DNA from 4 places in the Bacillus sp. AP8 genome. Region 3 is predicted to be linked to each of the others. Evidence: riboswitches for the same ligand, from Rfam matches in the RefSeq annotation. Region 3 holds a riboswitch; each other region holds the start of a gene.

Region 1 (3,182 bases), on a different contig from region 3:
AGTGGGCTCCAGTTTAAAGGGATTGAAACTAGAGCTGATGGGATTCGAGTAATTGGGAAAATTGATTTTGGTCATCATCCTTTTTTAGAAGATTATGCATTTCTTCATTCAATTGCTGGAGACCATATAGCGAAATTTACGATACCTAGCCCCAATATGCTACTTGCTAGAGCTACAGTAGATGAACAAATTTATTCAACTGAGGAAGAGTTAATCGATGATTTAATCATTACATACCAAAAAGCAATTCAAGCCTTTTATCAAGCGGGATGTCGTTATTTACAATTAGATGACACTTCTTGGGCATCTTTATTCTCTGAAGAAGGTAGAGAAAAACTTCGAGTAAAAGGGCAAGACCCGAATAAATTAGCGTATATTTATGCGAGAGTTATTAATGAATCCCTCGCTCATAAGCCAGAGGATATGACGATAACTATGCATATTTGTAGAGGCAATTTTAAATCTACATATATGTCAAGTGGTGGCTATGAATTTGCAGCAGAAATTATTTTTGGGGGCTTAGATGTAGACGGATTATTTCTCGAATTTGACGATGAAAGATCAGGAGGCTTTGAGCCATTACGTTATGTAAACAGGAAAGATTTGAAGATTGTATTAGGGTTAATTACCTCAAAATTTGGTGAATTAGAGGATCCTGAAAAGATAAAAAAGAGAATAAAAGAGGCCACTCGATATATTCCATTAGAACAATTATGTCTTAGTCCGCAATGTGGATTTTCTTCTACTGAAGAAGGAAATTTGATTACAGAAGAAGAACAATGGGACAAGATTAGACATGTTATTAGCATTGCAGAGAATGTATGGAAATAATCTCTAGTAATAGAAAGACGAGCTTGTTGAGAAGAGAAAGATACTCTTTTCAATAAGCTCTTTTTTAAAGGACTGTTATATGTGGCTTTTCATTCTTAACAAGAAATGAATAGTGGGAAAGTGAATGAATCGATTGATGAATAACAATGAAATGTAACAAATTCTTATGAAGAAAGAGGATAATATTTTTAAAAACACTTTATCCTATAAAAATACTATAAAAGATAAAAAATATTTTTTTCGACATTTTTCGCCTGTTTTTCTATAATGAAAGCGTTTCAATAGAAAATTTTAAAAATTTATTATATTGACAAATTTCGATTTAATTAGTACTATCGAAATTACAAAAAATCAATAAGAAACTTATCCAGAGTGACCGAGGGACATGGCCCTATGACGTCCGGCAACCCCCAAAAGGGAAGGTGCCAATTCCTGCAGAATGATTTTCATTCTGAAAGATAAGTCGAAATTAGTCGGATTTCGGTGCCTCTTTCAGATGAAAGAGGCATTTTTTGTATGGTTGGCATAGTGAACTGTTTAGAATTTATTTGGTTTTATTAGATGGATGATGATATCTGTAGATTGAATCATTTCATGCGTGAATTTTTCTTTAATTTGCTAACAGAATGAAGCTTTACTTGATTGAAAACTAACAAAACCAGAGATGGTTTTCTTATACGAAAGGAAAGAGGGTTAAGTATGATAAAAATACAAAATCTTTCGAAAAATTATCAAACGAAAAGTGGCATAGTAAAAGGTGTTGATAACGTCTCTCTAACAATTGAGAAGGGAGAGATTTTCGGTATTGTAGGATATTCAGGAGCAGGGAAAAGCTCTTTGCTACGATGCATTAACTTATTAGAAAGACCAACCTCAGGAAGTGTAACTATTGATGGAGTCAATCTTACATCTTTACGCAGTGGAGAGTTACGCTTAGCAAGATTAAAAATCGGAATGATTTTTCAGCATTTTTATTTAATTAGTCAAAAAACGGTATATGAAAATGTAGCTTTTTCCTTAAAAGCAGCGAAAGCACCTCAAAGCTCGATAAAGGGACGTGTAGAGGAGCTCTTAGAAATGGTTGGTCTGGCTGATAAGCGTGATGTATATCCTTCGCAGCTTAGCGGAGGACAAAAACAACGTGTTGCCATTGCTAGAGCTCTTGCGAATAATCCAACAGTTCTTTTATGTGATGAAGCAACCTCAGCCCTCGATCCAACTACAACAAAGTCAATCTTAAATTTATTGAAGAGAATCAATAAAGAGTTGGATATTACTATTGTATTAATTACTCATGAAATGAACGTGGTCAAAGAAATATGTAATCGAATGGCTATCATGCAGAATGGAAAAGTAATAGAGGATGGTGATGTATATGACATTTTCGCTAGTCCAAAAGAGGATTTAACAAAAGAGTTCATTTCAAGTGTTGTATCATTTGATATTCCAAATATCATTTTGGAGAAATGTCAGGATCCGATTGTAAAAGTAACATTTAGAGGGGAAGTTGCTGGAGAAGGGGTTATTTCAGACATGCTTCAGCAATTCAATGTGAAGGGGAATTTCCTACATGGATCGATTGAATATATACAAGACTTGCCACTAGGAATTTTCTTAATGGAGCTAAAAGGAACGAAAGAAGAAATTCAAAAGGCCATTACTTATATTGAAGAACGATATGCACAGGTGGAGGTGTTACACAATGGGCTTTGATTTAAATCATTTGATCGAATTAATTCCAGATATTAATACGGCTTTTTTTCAAACCGTTTATATGGTTTCGATTTCATTAATTGTTTCCGTTGTTATCGGATTACCAGTAGGTATTCTTTTATATGTTACCGATAAAGGCTTATTTATGGAAAATCGTGCAGTTCAAAGTATTTTAGGATTTATCGTGAATCTGGTTCGATCCATTCCATTTATTATATTAATTGTGGCTCTTATTCCGTTAACTAATGCAATTGTTAAAACAACCATTGGACCAGTAGCGGCTAGTGTATCACTATCAGTTGCAGCTATACCTTTTTTTGCAAGAATTGTAGAAACAGCTTTACGAGAGATTGATAGAGGAATTATTGAAGCAGCTACTGCGGTAGGAGCTACTCCGTGGATGATCATAAAAGATGTTCTTCTTTTAGAAGCTAGATCAGGGATTATTTCTGGTATTACATTAACATTAATTAGTTTAATTGGTTTCTCGGCTATGGCTGGAACCGTTGGTGGTGGCGGTATAGGGGATTTAGCAATCCGCTATGGATATTATCGTTACGATAACACTATTATGATTGTCACAGTGTTAATTTTAATTATTTTAGTTCAGGTAATCCAATTTGCTGGTGATTTTATCG
Region 2 (3,182 bases), on a different contig from region 3:
TACCTCCATCCATTTACAAAGATGAATTTTCAAAATAATTATCACATCTACTATAGCTCTTAAATGTTATATTCTCAAATATTACCCTAATAAAAATAATAAAAACTTTTTTAATGTAAAGCTGTTTTCAATATCACAGTGTTAAAAGAATCCATTCTGTTCACTTACTGCCGCCGAATGCCAAGCTTCCTTGCTCGTTCCCCATTTTGCGGCCTTGTCACTCTCAATTCTTCCGAATGAGTCTCATGGAACCACTCAATCAATTCTTGCTAAAAATCAGGATTAATGTATTACAAAAGCAAACTACAATACTGACATTTGTTATTTTCGATTTACCAAGCATTCCCCTACTTATAACTACTTCGTCATAAAAATATAAAAGGCATCATAAAAACTATCAATCAGCTTTTGTGATGCCTTCTAAATTTATAAATTATCATTCTATCCATATTCAATCAATTACGAATATGATAAAACTTCACTAACTCTCTTTCTATTTGACTGTTTTGATAAAGAATTCTTTCTTTTTCTCTAACGTTCATCACTATTATCATTCCTCTTTTATGGAAAGCATATGTATCCATAATTAAGGTAGGATAGCGAAAGATCTTACAGGAAAACCAGATGCTTTTTCAGGCTTTGGAACAATATTCACAATAACAGCACCTTTTGGTGGTAATTGATCCAAATTCTTTAATAATTCAATTTGATATGTATCTTGATCAAGTACATAATACTCGGCTAATAGTACTCCATTTTTTTGAAAATCAACACTTGCATCTGTATCAAATGTTTCATGTCCAATAGCTTTAATCTGTCTCTCTTCGAATAAAAACTTTAATGCTTCAACTGACCAACCAGGAGCATGATTATTCCCTTCTTCATCCTTATTATTAAAAGCTTTTTCATCTGGCCAACGCTTACTCCAATCTGTTCGTAAGGCGACAAAACTTCCGTCACTAATTCTTCCATTGACTTCTTCGAATTGAAGAATATCTTCAACCGTTAAAACATAGTCGTTATTCTCAGCTGCCTCTTTTGATTTATCAATAACAATTAAAGGTAGGATCAATTCCTTTAAATCAATTTCATCTAGGAATCTTTGCCCGCGAACAAAATGAATTGGGGCATCGATGTGTGTGCCATATTGTCCTGCAAACTTAAAACTTTGTGCCAAAAATCCATCGTCATGAGTAAATAATGTTTGAAACTGTGCAGCATCGAATGCCGAAAAATGTGGAGATTCTGGTCCGAAGGTATGCGTTAAATCGACCCATTTCTTTTCTTTTAGTAGTTGGATTGCTTGTAATACTTCATTTGACATATTAATCACCTCAAAATATTGTAATTTAACTTCATCGAGTTCATAAAAACAATCTCGATAACGTCAATATAAAAAACCTCTTCCATTGTTAAGAAGAGGTTTTGGCATCAGAGTTATCGACTCTTCTTATCTTCAAGCATAGTTGCTTCTGGAATTAGCACAGTACTTAAAAAGTCTGTTGCTGAGGATTCAAAGGGCCAGTCCCTCCTCCTCTCTTGATAAGAAAGTTACTTATTCAATATATTTCGATTTTCTTCCTTCAAAAATGATAGGATTTGATACTACTGTACAAGCGATTTTTTTAAAAGTCAATATTTTTTGATAATTCAGATTAAAATATTTTGTAATGCAACCTTAAAATAATATTCCACATTAATGTTAATCATTATTTCTTCCCATCATTTTTTCTATTTATCAAATCTGATTAATATATCTTTAATATCATTTGCCTCTTTTATAAAATAGATGATAGAAGCAAGTAAAATGATTAGCCATAGTCTTTGAATAAACTGATCTTGCCAAACACCTATTAAATATAAAATAGCAGGTAAAGTTAATGTAACCCATGATTGTACGAACGCGACTTTACTTACATATTGTTCTACTGGTTTTTTTAAAATATTTAATACGTAAAACAAGTACCAAAGAAATGCCTACATAAACCACGTTAAACTATTCACATAATCATGAAAATGATAAACTGAAATAATGGCATACATGATAGCTATAATGGAAACCCATAGCGAAAACCAACCTAAACCACTTCCATCCATTCCCTTATAAAAAGTAAAGCTCACATAAAGAAACGTCAATCCAAACAAGAACGTAGCTGCATATCCATATATCGTCCAATTACTTTGATCAGAAATAATGATTAAATAAAAGGGAATGATCACTTGTAATATTCCTACAAATAAATTAAAAATAGCTACACTTTTAGTGTCTGCTTTTCCTGAAAGCATAAAACTATTTAGAAACAACGTAGCTCCAGAGAGTAATATACCTACATAAGCCATAATCCAAGCCTTCCTTCATATGTTCCAATCTATTTATACATGAATGTTTCTCGATTTTTTACTCGTCCGAAGAGTGTTAATTTGGTCAAGAATGCCATCGATATCTTGACACATTCACTAAATTCAAATGAGTATCAATCAAAAGTTAAACAGGCTTTTTTATATAACTAACCCAACAACAATTCCTGATAATAAACTTACCAAAGTTGCACCGTATAAGAGTTTTAATCCAAAGCGAGCTACAACATTCCCTTGTTTTTCATTCAACCCTTTAACCGCCCCTGCAATAATACCAATTGAAGAAAAATTCGCGAATGAAACTAGAAAAACAGAAATAATTCCTAATGATCGATTACTAAAACTAGCTGCAATTTCACCTAAACTTATCATTGCAACAAATTCATTTGTAACAAGTTTAGTTGCCATAATACCACCAGCAGCTACTGCTTCAGACCATGGAATTCCCATTAAAAAGGCAATTGGTGCAAAGATATATCCTAGAATATCTTGGAATGATATCCCTATTGCCATATCAAAAATAGCATTAATAAAAGTCATTAAGGCGACAAAACCAATTAACATCGCTCCAACAATAACAGCCACTTTGAAGCCATCCATTATATATTCTCCTAGCATTTGAAAAAAAGACTGCTTCTCTTCCTCAATAACCAAAAGATCTTCCTCAGGATTCACTTTATATGGATTAATAACAGAAGCGATGATAAAACCTCCAAAAAGGTTCAATACAATAGCCGTAACAACATATTTGGGATCAATCATTGTCATATAGGCACCAACAATCGACATAGATACAGTCGACATTGCTGAAGCACATAATGTAT
Region 3 (3,182 bases):
TAAGCTCATCCAAATAGAAGGTCAAAGAATAACCTTCTATCTGGCTCATCTTATGCTGATCGGGGCTGACCAAGGCGGTTACGCTTTTCTGAAAAAGGATGAAAGAATTGTTATGATGGTTTGGAATGGGGAAGAGATTCAAAAGAAAATTGAAAATCAAGATAGTTTTTGCTTGTATTTATTTACCCCTATCTGTGGGACATGTCAAGTTGCTTCTAGAATGTTAATGGTTATTAAAGAGATTGTTCCAAACATTCAAATAGGCAAAACAGATGTGAATTATATTAGAAAGTTGGCTGAAGACTATAAGGTAGAAAGTGTACCGTGTTTACTTATCTTTAAAAAAGGTCAGATAATAAAAAAAATATATGCATTTCAATCTGTACCTTACCTATTAGAAGTGCTGAATGAGAATTTTCAATGATATTATAATAGTTTCTTTTTAAAAGAGACTCTTTAAAGTTTATTGTTGATAATAGCTTCAACCTTCATTTTTCGTGATAAGTGTCACCCCCTTTTTGCTCGTTCCTTCTTCTGGGGTTTGACATGCTGTTTTTTGATTAAGTATCAGTAGTAATGTATTACAGAACCTTGTTCAACAAGGGATTAAATCAAATTATATAGACAAGATGACTGTGAAATGTAATGAGAATCGACAAAAATAAAATACTTGTCGAGTGTTTTTTAAAGGATTCTTCATGATGAGTGTTGTATATCTACTTCTAAGTGAATGGAAAAAGGAGTGGAGCTAATGGAAACAATTTTACGGTCATTACTTGCTAGTATTCAAAACAGAGAACAGTTACAGGTTCTGCTTAAGAAAGCTCATACAAGAGTGATCTTTTCTGATAATGAACAAAGATGGCATTTATTTCTATCAAATAATGAAGTACACACACAGAATACGGATAAAGGAACGTATCAAATTCTTATCTTTGGAGAAAAAAAGGAGCTGGAGCAATTATTATGTGGAGAAATATCCTTAAGGCAGCTTCAAAGATTAAATAAAATAAAAATTCAGGGTAATTATAGACAGGTTCTGTTACTTGAAGCACTACTACTTTTGAGTAGAGGACCAGTAGTTGTCTGAAATGTAATAATTTTTAAAAAATATATTGACGTACTTCTTATAAGGTGATAATATTCCTATTAAATAGATTGGTTTTATTTGGATATAAGTGAATATCTTATCAAGAGAGGTGGAGGGAATGGCCCAATGAAGCCCAGCAACCGGTATCTATATACACGGTGCTAATTCCAGCAGAATATCTATTCTGTGAAGATGAGAAGTACAGGTCATTAAGCTTCTTCTTATCAGAGGAAGCTTTTATTTGTTTCTGTTAAATAGACTGAATATTACATTTATAGGAGGAAAAATCATGAGCGATAATCAAAAAAAGTATAGCTTCGAAACGTTAAGTGTCCATGGAGGTTTACAAGTAGATCCAGTAACAGGAGCTCGTTCCACTCCGATTTATCAAAGTAACGCTTATGTATTTAAGGATAGTGAACATGCAGCGAATTTATTTGGTTTGAAAGAACCAGGTTATATTTATACGCGCATTCATAATCCGACGGTAACAGTATTTGAAGAACGAGTTGCTTTACTTGAAGGTGGTATTGGAGCTCTTGCCGTTTCGAGTGGAATGGCTGCTATAACTCTAGCTATATTAAATCTAGCAGAAGCTGGAGATGAGATTGTTGCGGCTTCTCATTTATATGGCGGTACATTTAATTTATTTGCTAATACTCTACCGAAATACGGGATCAAAGTTCATTTAGTCGATGCTGAAGATCCAGAAAACATTAGAGCAGCTATTACTCCTAAAACAAAAGCAGTCTTTGCTGAAACGATAGGAAATCCAAGTTTACATGTTTTAGATATTGAAAAAGTGGCTGAAATAGCACACGAAAATGGTATTCCATTAATCATTGATAATACTTTTGCGACACCATATTTATGCAAACCAATTGAGTATGGAGCAGATATTGTTATTCATTCGGCAACTAAATGGCTTTTAGGAAATGGAACAACATTAGGTGGAATAATCATTGACGCCGGTAAGTTTGACTGGAGTACAGGTAAGTTTCCTAGCTTTACAACACCTGATCCTAGCTATAATAATCTTGTCTACAGTGATGCACTTGGAGCGGCTGCATACATTACAAAAGCTCGAGTACAATTACTTCGTGACCTAGGTCCAGCTATTAGTCCAAATAGTGCCTTTCAATTTGTTCTTGGTTTAGAAACCCTTCATGTTCGCATGAAGGAACATATTGCGAATACAAAGAAAGTCGTTGAATATTTACAAAACCATCCTGCTGTAAAATGGGTACTATATCCAGGAGATAAAGATAATAAAAATTATGCACTAGCTGAAAAATATTTACCAAAAGGTGCAGGAGCAGTCGCTGTATTTGGTATTGAAGGTGGAAGAGAAGCGGGTGCTAAATTGATTGACAGTATTCAACTGTGGAGTCACGTAGCAAATGTGGGTGACGCTAAAAGTTTAATCATTCACCCGGCAAGTACAACGCATCAACAATTAAGTGCGGAAGAGCTAAAGCTGTCTGGTGTGTCTGAAGATTTAGTTCGTTTATCGATAGGAATTGAGAATGTAGATGATTTGATTGCAGAGTTAGAAGAAGCCATTAAAGTAGCTACTGGAAAAACATCGATAAACCCTATCTCTGTTTCATAAAAATGGATGGAAATACTGTCAAATTGAGTGAAATAAGTTGACAGTAAATTTATATAGTGATAGAATCACCTTACTAAAATATTTATTCTAACAACAATTAAATATTTTTTTGAAACTCTTATCAAGAGTGGTGGAGGGATGTGCCCAATGAAGCCCGGCAACCGTCAATTAATTTGAAATGGTGCCAAATCACACAAAGTAGTTATACTTTGGTAGATGAGAGAAAGGTCAAGCTTAGATTATTATGCCTTTCTGCTCTTCTTGCAGAAAGGTTTTTGTTGTTTAGGGCAATGTATAAATAAATATTTGTCCAAATGGTTATGGACAAAGAGGTGATCAATATGATTAAAATTCAAAACGTATCAAAATTATTCTCCATTGGGTTGAAGGATAAATTGAAAGCTGTAGACTCTGTTTCAATTGATATTGAACCAGGTGAAATATTTGGAGTAATTGGCTATAGTGGAGCTGGAAAAAGTA
Region 4 (3,182 bases), on a different contig from region 3:
CGTGGTGCCGCAACATCCTCCAATAACCCTTACCCCTTGTTCACGTAAGAGTAATGAACTTTTTCCGAAATATTCAGGATTTTCTTCGTACTTCAACTTCCCATCTAAATATTCTGGGAGGCTTGCATTCGGATATGCAGACAGTACTGCTTTTTTAAAAAGAGGTACTTGTTCAAACGAACGAATGGTATGATATGGACCAAGACGACAATTAACACCGACAACATCTGCTCCAAGTTCTTCTAATCTTTCTAGCGCATCACTCAAATGCATTCCATTTTGTAAATAACCAATTTCATGTAGAGATACATTCGCAATAATTGGTAAAGTCGTTTCTTGTCTGGCAATTTTCAGAACGGACTCCATTTCCTCAAAATCATAATAGGTCTCCAAAATAATACCATCTGGATTTTCTAATAATAAGCTGAATAATTGCTCTCGAAAATTTCTTTTTATTTCATCTATCGAAATGTCCGATTTGCGAAGACTTCTCGTCGCGCCAATTGTCCCAAAAACAAAACAATCCTCATTTGCCGCACTTCTAGCTATTTTCATTCCTTCTCTATTAATTACGGAAACCTGATCTTCTAATCCGAATCTTTTTAACTTATAATGATTCGCTCCATAAGTATTCGATTGGATAATTTCCGAACCGGCAATGACGTACGCTTGATGAACACTTTTAATTAAGCCTGGATTCGTTATGTTTAATTCTTCAAAACATTGATCTACACCAGTAGCATAAAGAAGTGTACCCATCGCACCTTCACCGATCAAAATTCTTTTTTGTATTTCATCACGAAAATTCATGACGTACTCACCTCAATATCATTTTTCTGGTAGTTTCTACGTTGAAAAATAGTCATCCATTAAACTAAACTATTTTTTCGACTTTGCTGTAGAGCTTGTTTTAAATCTAAAAGTAAATCATCTACATGTTCAATACCTACAGAAAGTCGTAGTAAGCGATCATTCACACCCATTTTATCTCTCATTTCTTTCGGGATATCAGCATGTGTTTGCGTATATGGATACGTAATTAATGATTCCACTCCACCTAAGCTTTCTGCATAACTAATGATTTTCAAATTTTTCAAAATGGCTGCTACTACCGAAATATCTTCCACTTCGAATGAAAGCATTGCTCCATGTCCATTACTTTGCTTTTCATTAATCGCTTTCTGAGGATGAGATTGAAGTCCTGGATAGTACACTTTTGTGATCAGGTCTTGTTCTTCGAGCCAGCTAGCAATTTGATATGCATTTTTTTGCTGTTGTTCCATACGAATTGCCAATGTTTTTATACCTCTTAGTAGAAGCCAAGAATCTTGAGGTCCAAGAATAGCACCTGCTCCATTTTGCAACTTTAACATTTTTTCACTAAGTTCAGGAGTTGCGGTTACTACTAAACCAGCGATTACATCATTATGTCCACCTATATACTTCGATGCACTATGAATAACAATGTCAGCACCAAACTGGATTGGCTTTTGTAAATATGGTGATAAAAATGTGTTATCTACGATTGTTAATAAGTGGCGCTCTTTTGCTATTTGACAAACTGCTTGTAAATCTGTCACCTTCATTAATGGGTTAGAAGGTGTTTCTATAAATAATGCAGCAGTGTTTGGCTTTATTGCTTCAATTATACTTTCCGTACAGGAAGTATCTGCGTATGTAGCTGATATTCCAAAGTTCTTAAAAATTTCTTCTAAAACACGGTATGTTCCTCCGTATAAATCATCTGAGATGACGATATGATCTCCAGCTTTAAATAGGAATAAAATCGTTGAAATCGCCGACATTCCAGATGAAAAAGCAAACCCTGCGTCACCTTCTTCTAAAATGGCAATTGCTTCTTCGAGTGCTCTTCTTGTAGGATTAGCTGTTCTAGCATAATCATATCCTGTGCTTTTACCCAGCTCAGGATGTTCAAAAGTAGTACATTGATAGATGGGTGTACTAATGGCTCCTGTCGATGGATCTCTTTTTACTCCTGATTGAACTAGCTTAGTAATAAAATTCATATTTCATCCTCCATTTTATCAACAATTCATTTTTTTAATATGTAATGATCATTAAAGAGATTTATAATCTCACCAATGATTTTCAATCAACTTCTTGATGGTGTATGTTCTTGGTGGATGACTCTATTTTCAGGTAATGCATCTACAATTTAACTGCATTGATTTTATCATTTGGCATATTTTCGTTCTTTTTTAATATAAGTTCTAAATCATTTGCAATCCTAAGGTTAGTGCCAAGTAGATATACTCATTTCTCGCATTTGCTGCATCAAAATTCCTTACTTCATATCAAAAGTAACGTCTAACCATGCCTTTGATATAAAAATCATTTTCAATATAAACAAAAAGCGCTCTTCCACTATGAAAGAGCGCCCTTATATACTTATATTGACTTCTCTCTCATCGACTAGAATATATTTCTACTGGCATTGGCACCGTTCATTATATGATGGTTGCCGAGGCTTCACAGGACCAGTCCCTCCACCTCTCTAGATAAGAGTATGATATGTAGTTAATTGTTAATATTTTGTTTTTTTATCATAAGGAGTATTTTCAGATTTGTCAATATATTTTAACAATAATTTATGTAATACACTATTTTCGCTAACTTTGTTGCCTATTAAGATGGAGGAAAAATAGGCTATGCTACTCTCTCGGATGCTTGATTTCCACAGGGCGGTCAATCTTCATACAACAGTCTCGTACCTTACGCTTCAATTGACCTTTTTTATCCACTACTTTTATTCACCAAACTTATTGAAAATCCACAATCTTTTAGCAAACTGTCCTGTACTAAAATGCAAATTAGTTAGTATACCTACCTAATATTTGGTATATTGGAGAAAGCGAAAAATTCAAGGAAAAGAGGAGACTACTCGATGTGGCAAGAATTCAAAAAATTTATTGATCGTGGTAATGTGTTAGATTTAGCAGTTGGGGTTGTTGTCGGAACGGCATTTGGAAAGATCATCACTTCTTTCGTAGAGGATGTATTAATGCCTCCTATCGGCTTATTAATCGGAAAAGTTGACTTTACAGACTTATATATTAATCTATCTGGTAAAGATTATCCTTCTCTCGCTGCTGCAAAATCAGCTGGAGCGGCTACCATTAACTATGGATTATTCTTAAACAATGTCATTAACTTTTTAATTA

Evidence for each region. Region 3 has a riboswitch for S-adenosylmethionine ahead of BN349_RS18455 (O-acetylhomoserine aminocarboxypropyltransferase/cysteine synthase family protein). Riboswitches for the same ligand answer to the same signal wherever they lie in the genome.
Region 1: linked by a shared signal. The riboswitch ahead of BN349_RS03705 (methionine ABC transporter ATP-binding protein) and the one ahead of BN349_RS18455 (O-acetylhomoserine aminocarboxypropyltransferase/cysteine synthase family protein) in region 3 are both predicted to bind S-adenosylmethionine.
Region 2: linked by a shared signal. The riboswitch ahead of BN349_RS02375 (cyclase family protein) and the one ahead of BN349_RS18455 (O-acetylhomoserine aminocarboxypropyltransferase/cysteine synthase family protein) in region 3 are both predicted to bind S-adenosylmethionine.
Region 4: linked by a shared signal. The riboswitch ahead of BN349_RS08240 (trans-sulfuration enzyme family protein) and the one ahead of BN349_RS18455 (O-acetylhomoserine aminocarboxypropyltransferase/cysteine synthase family protein) in region 3 are both predicted to bind S-adenosylmethionine.

The regions. Positions count from the first base shown of each region.
Region 1 is NZ_CAPG01000020.1:41,863-45,044, forward strand. It holds gene BN349_RS03700 (5-methyltetrahydropteroyltriglutamate--homocysteine S-methyltransferase) at 1-831, shown strand, start outside; SAM riboswitch class I at 1,192-1,296, shown strand; gene BN349_RS03705 (methionine ABC transporter ATP-binding protein) at 1,531-2,544, shown strand; gene BN349_RS03710 (methionine ABC transporter permease) at 2,534-3,182, shown strand, end outside.
Region 2 is NZ_CAPG01000012.1:68,417-71,598, reverse strand. It holds gene BN349_RS02375 (cyclase family protein) at 587-1,324, opposite strand; SAM riboswitch class I at 1,448-1,549, opposite strand; partial or broken gene BN349_RS23115 (AmiS/UreI family transporter) at 1,732-2,340, opposite strand; gene BN349_RS02365 (NupC/NupG family nucleoside CNT transporter) at 2,500-3,182, opposite strand, start outside.
Region 3 is NZ_CAPG01000076.1:79,634-82,815, reverse strand. It holds gene BN349_RS18465 (thioredoxin family protein) at 113-424, shown strand; gene BN349_RS18460 (alkyl sulfatase C-terminal domain-containing protein) at 752-1,090, shown strand; SAM riboswitch class I at 1,185-1,289, shown strand; gene BN349_RS18455 (O-acetylhomoserine aminocarboxypropyltransferase/cysteine synthase family protein) at 1,380-2,702, shown strand; SAM riboswitch class I at 2,818-2,925, shown strand; gene BN349_RS18450 (methionine ABC transporter ATP-binding protein) at 3,044-3,182, shown strand, end outside.
Region 4 is NZ_CAPG01000034.1:38,322-41,503, forward strand. It holds gene BN349_RS08235 (bifunctional homocysteine S-methyltransferase/methylenetetrahydrofolate reductase) at 1-810, opposite strand, end outside; gene BN349_RS08240 (trans-sulfuration enzyme family protein) at 870-2,027, opposite strand; SAM riboswitch class I at 2,424-2,526, opposite strand; gene mscL (large-conductance mechanosensitive channel protein MscL) at 2,906-3,182, shown strand, end outside.